DNA from 3 places in the Pseudomonas sp. GW821-FHT09C10 genome. Region 2 is predicted to be linked to each of the others. Evidence: riboswitches for the same ligand, from Rfam matches in the RefSeq annotation. Region 2 holds a riboswitch; each other region holds the start of a gene.

Region 1 (3,270 bases), on a different contig from region 2:
GGCGGGCGTCAAATAGACGACTGACGCCCCGCGGTTTACGGCAGGCGTTCCAGTGGATGTTGATCAGGCAGGGCGATGGGGCGAGTAAGAGGCCTCCATGCGTGCGTACGTAATATTGGACAAATTAAACCTGTCGTCTGGTTTGGTTGAATGCAAGAACGCGCCACGCGTTATATCCAACTGACGAAGCAGGCTAGGCCTATTAAGAAGCTCTCTGGCAACGGCTGTTGCATTGTAGGAGAAGTCTCGGGTGCTCCGTATTTCCCGTGCGGCCTCTCGCAGTTCGTTAAAGTTTACATATTCATCGTTAGCACCTTCGGCGAACTCGCGAAAATAAACTCTGACTTGCCCCAGCAAAGACCCATCGCTAAGACTTTTGAAGTCTTCAGCGATAATAGCGACATTGTTCCAGGTTGCCTCGCCGTAGGGCTCTCCACGGATGTGTGAAAAGAGTGACGTCATTAGGTCTGGGCGGCTGATGACCTCCTTCGCAAGCTCTATTTGCTCTTGTTTGGCATCTCGTCCGTCGTGTAGTTTGCCTGCCGCCATCTTTTTTAGGTCGGTCAGGCGAAAGCTGTTGCGTGCCTTACCGTTCGGGCCTTCCAGATCACGGAAATGGTCCAACAGTTCTTTGGCCAGCAACGGGTTGCTGTGGTTCTCGAAAAAGGTAATGTCTGATGGTTTTTTTTGTGCCGCTGCGAGGGGCAGAGAATCAGTTTTGGGGTGTACGTTGCCAGTCACTTCGATCGATGCCGAAGGGAGGGGCGCAGTAGTTTGAGTGCGTATTGAAAATTCCATAGTGTTTTTATCCGAGTTGGCTATGCTGCGTTAAACTTCGTCTATTGGCAAAGCTGCTCCGGGGATGGGTGGTGTTTTTCGATGTTTCTGTTCCCTGTACTCATTTGGGAACTGATTACGTTAAGTTGCAGCGCTTCTTTAATTCGTATGGACTAAATAATTAGTCTGGCTTCAAGGCGAGCTTTTACATAAGTTGCGCACTATTGCCGTCTGCACTGATATCAAAGGTTCTGAACCAAACGCCTAATGATGGGCGTCCGTTTTCAACCCCTGGATAGTGTTCAGGCGGGCGGTCAGGCCGTTTCGACATTGACCCGCTCGTACTCACTGCGTAGCCTTGCACCCTCGAGGTTCTTCGGCCCAGGCCGAAGCTAAGAAGGGAACGCGGTTCAAGCCGCGGCTGCCCCCGCAACTGTGAAGGGTTTATCTGACTGCCACGCCACTGCCACTGCGGCGGGAAGGCGCAGTCGGCGCCGGTCGCAAGACCCGCAAGCCCCAAGCCAGGAGACCTGCCTCGCCACCGATTTTCCAATTCAACCGGGCGGGGTGATCCGGTGACGAAATCCGCTTCTGCGCGCCGCAGGGCCCATCGTCCCGTATGCCCGCCCCAAAGGGCATCCGATGAAAACACTGGCCAAACTCCCCGTCACCATCGTTACCGGCTTCCTTGGCTCGGGCAAGACCACCTTGCTGCGCCATATGCTCGACAACGCCCAGGGCCGTCGCATTGCGGTGATCGTCAACGAATTCGGCGAACTGGGCATCGACGGTGAGATCCTCAAGCAGTGCTCCATCGGTTGCACCGAAGAAGAGGCCAACGGCCGCGTGTACGAGCTGGCCAACGGCTGCCTGTGCTGCACCGTGCAGGAAGAGTTCTTCCCGGTGATGCGCGAACTGGTTGCCCGTCGCGGCGACCTCGACCATATCCTCATCGAAACCTCGGGCCTGGCCCTGCCAAAACCCTTGGTACAGGCCTTCCAGTGGCCGGAAATCCGCAGCGCCTGCACGGTTGATGCGGTCATCACCGTGGTCGACAGCCCGGCCGTGGCCGCCGGCACCTTTGCCGCGTTCCCGGATCAGGTCGACGCCCAGCGCAAGCTCGACCCGAACCTGGACCATGAATCGCCGCTGCACGAGCTGTTTGCCGACCAGTTGGCCAGCGCCGACCTGGTAATCCTCAACAAATCCGACCTGATCAGCGCCGAAGACCTGGCCCGTGTGCGCCTGGAAGTCGCCGAAGAACTGCCGCCGGCGGTGAAGATCATCGAAGCCAGCAGCGGTCGCCTGCCGTTGGACGTATTGATCGGCCTGGGCGCGGGGTCCGAAGAACATATCGACGCTCGCCATAGCCACCACGATCATCACCACGAAGGTGAGGAAGATCACGATCACGACGCCTTCGATTCCATCTCCATCGACCTGCCCCAAGCCGACGAAGCGCTGCTGCTCGACGCCCTGAACCAATTGGTGGTTCAGCACGGCATCCTGCGGGTCAAGGGCTTCGCCGCCATCCCGAACAAGCCGATGCGCCTGCTGATCCAGGGTGTGGGTACGCGTTTCGACAAGCACTTCGACCGTGCCTGGGGCGCCGACGAAGCGCGCATCACGCGGCTGGTGCTGATCGGCCAGGAGCTGGACGCGGCGGGCCTCGAAGCGCAACTACGCGCCGCCCTCAGCGTTTAACCCATGCACCTGCTCAGGACTCAGCCCGGTGGTTTCGTCGCGGACGACAATATTGCCGACCTTGGCCAAACGCCCGCCGAACTGGTGATCCTGTGCAGCGGCGATTCCAGCCTGGCGCTGCTGGCCGAAGCTGCCCAGCAGTTGCCCGAGGATTACCCCAGCCTGCGCCTGGCCAACCCTATGCAGGTGCAGAACCACGCCTCGGTCGATTTGTATGTCGATGAGGTGCTGCGCCACGCCAAGGTCATCCTGATTTCCCTGCACGGCGGCATCGGTTATTGGCGCTACGGCATCGAGCGCCTGGTGGAGCTGGCCGAGCGCGGCATTACGCTGATCCTGGTGCCGGGGGATGACCGCCCGGACCCGGAACTCAGCGGCCTGAGCACGGTGAGTGTCGAACAGCGCGACCGCCTGTGGCACTTCCTGCGCCAGGGCGGGCTCGCTAACGCGCTGGATTTTTTCCGCTGCCTGGCCAGCGGCTACTTGGACCGCGATTACCCGTGGGCCGAGCCGCAGACCTTGCCGCGCACCGCGATCTATCACCCGCACAAAGCCAACCCTCGCCTCAATGACTGGCAGACCGATTGGCACGCGGATTGGCCCGTGGCGGCGGTGCTGTTCTACCGCTCCCACTTGCAGGCGGCCAATACCGGTTTTATCGATGTGTTCTGCCAGCGTTTGCAGGCGGCGGGCCTTAACCCGTTGCCGATGGCGGTGGCCAGTTTGAAAGAGCCCGGCTGCCTGGCGGTGGTCGAGGACCTGCTGGATGAGGTCGGCGCGGCGGTGATC
Region 2 (3,270 bases):
CCTCGGCGAACGTCAGGCCCAAAGACGCGGTGTGCGGCCCTACCGCATAGTCCGGCACGATTGCCTTGGCCACCAGGTCCAGGTTCTGCGGCGTGACGCGCACATCCACATGCTGGCCGTAATAGCTGAAGGGCCAGCCATAGAACCCGCCATCCTTGACCGAGGTGATGTAGTCCGGCACCAGGTCGCTGCCGATCTCGTCGCGCTCGTTTACCGCGGTCCATAGCTTGCCGCTCTGGGGTTCCCAGGCCATGCCGTTAGGGTTGCGCAGGCCGGAAGCGAAAATGCGCTGCTGGCCGCTGGCGCGATCCACTTCCCAGATAGCCGCCCGGCCCTGTTCCGCCTCAAGACCGTTCTCACCGACGTTGCTGTTGGAGCCGACACTCACGTACAGCTTGCTGCCGTCCTTGCTGGCGATCACGTTCTTGGTCCAGTGATGATTCAGGGGCCCGCCCGGCAGGTCGACCACCTTGGTGCCAGGTGCCTTGATCGCGGTTTCGCCCGCTTGATAGGGGAAGCGCAGCAGTTTGTCCGAATCGGCGACGTACAGGTCATTGCCGACCAGTGTCATACCGAAGGGCGAATTGAGGTTTTCCAGGAACACTGTACGGGTCTCGGCAACCCCATCGTGATCGGCGTCGCGCAGCAGGGTAATGCGATTGGGGCTCGGCACCCCGGCACCGGCGCGGCCCATGACCTTCTCCATGACCCAGCCGCGAATGCCCTTGGAATCATCCGGTTTGGGCGGCGCATTGGTTTCTGCCACCAGCACATCGCCGTTGGGCAGCACATACAGCCAGCGCGGGTGGTCCAGGCCTTCGGCGAACGCCGCCACTTGGGTGCCGGCCGCTGCTGTCGGCTTCGCACCATGCGGCCAGCCGATGGCCGGGGCAATGTTCACCGTGGGAATCAGGGTTTTGTTCGGCTCCGGTAGCTGCGGCGACGGCCCGGTGCCGTCGGACACCTGCAGGGTGGAGCTTTCACCGCAGGCGGCGAGGGTGCCGGCGAGCATGATGAGTAGGGCGAGTCTGGTTTTATGCATGGTGTTCTCCTTGATACCTGTAAGGGTAGAGGAGGGCGCTGGTGCGATGGTTCAAGTGCAAGGCCAGCTTTAATTGACGCTCCACCCCCAACCCACTAACCTTCGCGGCTTGTTCCAGGTGCTCTGTGACCCATGGGTCGACCGAGTGAAACAGGGAAGCCGGTGAGCGAGCGCACTTGTACACAGTGCTGCCGCGATTCCGGCGCTGCCCCCGCAACGGTAAATGAGTCAAGACGGTGCCTTTTGCCACTGTATCGCCCGCGATATGGGAAGGCGCGCCGTCGGCGTGTTCGCTCTGTCGATGAGCCAGCGCACCACTCATGAGCCCGGAGACCGGCCTAGATCATCCAACAGCATCACGGTGGGCGATGCTTGGCTGTCTGTTTTTTCCTGCCTGCCGTTTTTGTCCAGCCCCAATGGAGAGCTGCCATGACCGATACCCCCGACCGCGACGAACGCCACCTGGCGCGCATGCTGCGCAAAAAAGCCGTGATCGACGAGCGCATCGCCAATTCCCCCAATGAGTGTGGCTTGCTGCTGGTGCTGACCGGCAACGGCAAAGGCAAGAGCAGCTCGGCATTCGGCATGCTCGCGCGCGCCATGGGCCACGGCATGCAGTGCGGTGTGGTGCAGTTCATCAAGGGGCGCAACAGCACCGGTGAGGAGTTGTTCTTCCGCCGTTTCCCCGAGCAAGTGCGTTTCCACGTGATGGGCGAAGGCTTCACCTGGGAGACCCAGGACCGCCAGCGCGATATCGCTGCCGCCGAAGCCGCCTGGGCCGTGTCCCGCGAACTGCTGCAAGACCCGCGCATCGGCCTGGTGGTGCTGGATGAGCTGAACATCGCCCTCAAGCATGGTTACCTCGACTTGGACCAGGTCCTCAGCGACCTGCAAGCCCGTCCGCCGATGCAGCACGTGGTCGTCACCGGCCGTGGCGCCAAGCCTGAACTGATCGAAATGGGCGACACCGTCACTGAAATGGGCATGCTCAAGCACGCGTTCCAGGCCGGGATCAAGGCACAGAAGGGCGTCGAACTTTGAATCAGCCCCGTCACTGCCCGGCCGTCCTGATCGCCGCACCGGCGTCCGGCCAGGGCAAAACCACCGTCACCGCCGCGCTGGCCCGTTTGCACCGCAACCTGGGGCGCAGGGTACGCGTGTTCAAATGCGGCCCGGATTTCCTGGACCCGATGATCCACGAGCGCGCCAGCGGTGCGCCGGTGTATCAATTGGACATGTGGATGGTGGGCGAGCAGGAAAGTCGTCGGCTGCTGTGGGAAGCGGCGGGTGAGGCCGACCTGATCCTGATCGAAGGCGTGATGGGCCTGTTTGATGGCACACCGTCCAGCGCCGACCTGGCGCGGCATTTCGGCGTGCCGGTGCTCGGTGTGATCGACGGCACCGCCATGGCCCAGACCTTTGGCGCCTTGGCCCTGGGCCTGGCGCGTTATCAGCCGGACCTGCCGTTTGCCGGGGTACTGGCCAACCGCGTCGGCACCCTGCGCCATGCGCAGTTGCTGGAAGGCAGCCTCACCGAAGGCTTGCGTTGGTATGGCGCCCTGTCCCGCGAAACCGGGATCGAACTGCCCAGCCGCCATTTGGGCCTGGTGCAGGCCAGCGAGCTGAATGACCTCGACGTGCGCCTGGACGCCGCCGCCCAGGCATTGGGCAGCAGCTGTGAAGTCGCATTACCGCCACCGGTGACCTTCGCCGCGCCGGAAGTGATCGTGGCCGAACCATTGCTGGTCGGTGTGCGCATTGCGGTGGCCCGTGACGAAGCCTTCGCCTTCACCTATGGCGCCAGCCTCGACCTGCTGCGGGCGATGGGGGCCGAGTTGCACTTCTTCTCGCCGATCCATGATCGCCAACTGCCCGAGGCCGACAGCCTGTACTTGCCCGGCGGTTACCCGGAATTGCACCACCAGGCGCTGTCGCAAAACACGCCGATGCTTGACGCCATTCGTAACCATCATGCCGCCGGCAAACCCTTGCTCGCCGAGTGTGGCGGCATGCTCTACCTGTTGGATTCGCTTACCGATGTCGACGGCACCCGCGCCGAGCTGGTCGGCCTGCTGCAAGGCGATGCGGTGATGCAAAAGAAACTCGCGGCCCTGGCCCTGCAAAGCGTCGAACTGCCGGAAGGCGTGCTGCGCGGACACACGTATCACCATTCCCTGACCAGCACCGAGTGCCAGCCGATTGCCCGTGGCCTGAGCCCGAACGGTGGG
Region 3 (3,270 bases), on a different contig from region 2:
TCGAGGGCCACCGTGAAGCGGTTGAACAACTGCCCATCGCCGTCGCCAAACACCATCTGGGTCGAGTTCCAGAACGCATTGTTATAGTTCTGGCCAAAGTGCACGGTGGCATCCAGCGCCATGCCGGCGTCGTCGATGGAGTTGCGGTCGAACACCTCTTCGAAAAAATCGAACGTGGCACCCAAGCCGTCATAGGCTTCGTCCACGGCGGCGTCGCCACTGGCGGGCTGGCCTTCACCGCGGATCAGCTTGCCCGGCAGGCTGTCGGTGCCTTCGGCGCTGTAGATCGAGCGCCGTTTGCCGGCGCCCATGACCAGGGCCATGTGGGCCGGCCCCTTGGCGGGCACTGCGACCATGCGCAGCGAACGGAACGTGCTGTCCTTGGCGCGGGTGCGCAGCGCGATGTCGCGCTGGGCCTTATCACCGTGACGCGCGATCTGGTCGAGCATATACGGCGGGATCAGGCAGAAAATCGGGTTGCGGTGGTGGCGATCACACATTAGCTGGCTCCCTGTTGGCATATGGTGTAGCTCCGGTAACCGTTTGAGGATAGCCCCCCAGGGTTAACCCGTGTCATCAATTGTCATCAATCTATGTTGCAGTCGTGTTTATCCAAGGAGGACTTACCCATGCCAGCCCGCAAAGCCAAAATCGATCTTGCGCACCGCCCACGACTCGCCGATCTGCGCCCTTTGATCGCGACCAATCCCACCCTGATGGAAGCCCGGGCGGCGAAGCCCCGTGTCACCGCGGCCAAGGATCTACAGGACCGACAGGGCTACGCCGAGGACTTTCTCAGCAGCTTCACAGTGCCCTGGCCCACCGCCGATGAGGCATTGGCGGACGACGTCCAACCGCTGCGCCTGGACTACACGCATTTCTCGGTGACGATGTCCCGTTCCCGACGACTGGCGCTCTACGTGGGCGTCAATATCGACGGCGGGCAGCATGTGGAGATTATCCGCAGCAACGACACCTGGGCCTACGATGGGCGCCTGCCGATCAGCGCCCAGGTCGGCGAAGAGCTCTATGCCAGCAATGGCCTGGATCGCGGCCACCTGGTACGGCGCCAGGATCCCAACTGGGGCGATGCGGCAAACACCGCCAACCTCGACACCTTCCACTTCACCAACTGCTCGCCGCAGATGAGCGGGTTCAACCAGAAGACCTGGCTGGAACTGGAAGACTACATCCTCAATAACACGCAACGTTGGAAAGCCCGGGCAACGGTGTTCAGCGGCCCGGTGTTCGCCGACGACGACCGCCTTTACCGTGGCATCAGAATCCCCAAGGCGTTCTGGAAGGTGGTGGCCTACCTCAGCGATGACGGCAAGCCCTCCGCCAGCGCCTACATGATCGACCAAAGCCGCGAGTTGGGTCAGCTCGACCTGATGTTCGGCCAGGTCAGGACCTACCAGCGCAGCGTGATCCAGATCGAACAATTGACCGGCATCCGCTTCGCCAACCTGGCGGACTACGACGGTTTCAGCAACGAAGAGCGCGCCACGGGCACGCGAATTGAAGCGCTGATCCGCGGCCCCGAGGATATTCGTCTCTGACCGGGCGCCCTTCGGGCTGTATCGCCTGGCCCTAATCAACTACCATACCGCGCCGGTTCCCGAACGGGACTAATAGGGAATCCGAAGCGCGGTACACCGCGTCAATCGGAACTGCCCCCGCAACTGTAGGTGCCGAGCCTGCTCCCCACTGCCACTGGACCGCGTCCGGGAAGGCCGGAGCGTGGCGACGACGCATCAGTCAGGAGACCTGCCGGCCCAGTAATCACTAACCGGCGGGGTGTCCGGGAAGGACCTCCTTGCCTGCCCGTTCGGCAGCGTTCGAGGGCGTATTTCCGAACCGTACCTCCCCTGTTTCCACGTACGGTTCACACGGAGATCGCCTCATGCTGCCACGCGTTACCGCCCTGATCAGCGGCCTGGGTTTCTGCGCCCTGGCCCACGCCGCCCCCACGCATTACCCGCTGACCCTGGAAAACTGCGGCAGCACCCTTACTTTCCCGCAGGCGCCCGCGCGCAGCGTGACCATCGGCCAGGCCGCCACCGAAATGCTCTATGCCCTCGGCGTGGCTGACCGCGTGGTGGGCACTTCGCTGTGGTTCAACAGCGTGTTGCCGCAGTTCAAGGCGCAGAACGACAGCATCGAGCGCCTGGCCAACAACGAGCCCAGCTTCGAAGCAGTGATCGCCAAGCGCCCGCAACTGGTGGCCGCCGAGCTGGAATGGGTGGTGGGCCCGCAAGGCGTGGTCGGCACCCGCGAGCAGTTTCACGAACTGAAGATCCCCACCTACCTGCTGCCCTCCGACTGCGAAGGCAAGGACAACCTGGTGGGCGCCGACGGCACGCGGCTGGAGCCGTTCCGTATCGAGACCATCTACAAAAGCATCCGCCAGCTGGCGCAGATTTTCGATGTACAGGATCGCGGCCAACAGTTGAACGATGAGCTCCAGGCGCGCCTGGCCAAATCCGTGGCCACCGTGCAGAGCAAAGGCCTCAAGCAGGCCAGCGCGCTGGTGTGGTTCTCCAGCGCCGAACTGGCCAGCGACCCCTACGTGGCCGGACACAAGGGCATTCCGGAGTTCATGCTCGAAACCCTCGGTTTGCACAACGTGGTGCAATCCGATGAAGAATGGCCCGCCGTCGGCTGGGAAACCCTCGCCAAGGCCAACCCGACCTTCCTGGTAATCGCCCGCATGGACCGCCGCCGCTACCCCGCCGACGACCATGAAAAGAAACTCGCCTTCCTGCGCAGCGACCCGGTCACGCGCAACATGGACGCGGTGAAAAACAACCGCATCATCATCCTCGACGCCCTGGCGCTGCAGGCCAGCATCCGCATGTTCGACGGCCTTGAACACCTGGCCACGGCCATCGACGGCTACGACCTGCCGCAATGATCCGGACCTTACTCGCCCTGGCGCTATTGCTGATCGCCGTGCTCGCCGGCGTGGCCATCGGCGAAACCGCCATCTCGCCCCAGGTGGTGCTACAGGTGCTCGCCAACAAACTGTGGGCGGCCGGTTACGTGCTGGACCCGATCGATGAAGGCGTGGTGTGGAACTATCGCCTCACCCGTGCCCTGGTGGCCGCCGCCTGCGGTGCGGGGCTGGCCACCTGCGGGGTGATTTTGCAGTCGTTGCTGCGCAACCCGTTGGCCGATCCGTACCTGCTGGGCATCAGCGCCGGGGCTTCGACCGGCGCGGTGCTGGTGGCGTTGATGGGCGTGGGCGGCGGGCTGATTTCATTGTCGGCC

What was found. Region 2 has a riboswitch for cobalamin ahead of cobO (cob(I)yrinic acid a,c-diamide adenosyltransferase). Riboswitches for the same ligand answer to the same signal wherever they lie in the genome.
Region 1: another riboswitch for cobalamin. It lies ahead of cobW (cobalamin biosynthesis protein CobW); the one in region 2 lies ahead of cobO (cob(I)yrinic acid a,c-diamide adenosyltransferase).
Region 3: another riboswitch for cobalamin. It lies ahead of AC07OT_RS26170 (ABC transporter substrate-binding protein); the one in region 2 lies ahead of cobO (cob(I)yrinic acid a,c-diamide adenosyltransferase).

The regions. Positions count from the first base shown of each region.
Region 1 covers NZ_JBWKPE010000010.1:199,895-203,164, reverse strand. The annotation lists gene AC07OT_RS19875 (hypothetical protein) at 64-798, opposite strand; cobalamin riboswitch at 1,130-1,329, shown strand; gene cobW (cobalamin biosynthesis protein CobW) at 1,420-2,481, shown strand; gene cobN (cobaltochelatase subunit CobN) at 2,485-3,270, shown strand, end outside.
Region 2 covers NZ_JBWKPE010000012.1:104,087-107,356, reverse strand. The annotation lists gene AC07OT_RS22030 (PQQ-dependent sugar dehydrogenase) at 1-1,042, opposite strand, end outside; cobalamin riboswitch at 1,142-1,398, shown strand; gene cobO (cob(I)yrinic acid a,c-diamide adenosyltransferase) at 1,472-2,083, shown strand; gene AC07OT_RS22020 (cobyrinic acid a,c-diamide synthase CobB) at 2,080-3,270, shown strand, end outside.
Region 3 covers NZ_JBWKPE010000016.1:164,385-167,654, reverse strand. The annotation lists gene AC07OT_RS26180 (M4 family metallopeptidase) at 1-500, opposite strand, end outside; gene AC07OT_RS26175 (DNA/RNA non-specific endonuclease) at 630-1,559, shown strand; cobalamin riboswitch at 1,596-1,789, shown strand; gene AC07OT_RS26170 (ABC transporter substrate-binding protein) at 1,904-2,914, shown strand; gene AC07OT_RS26165 (FecCD family ABC transporter permease) at 2,911-3,270, shown strand, end outside.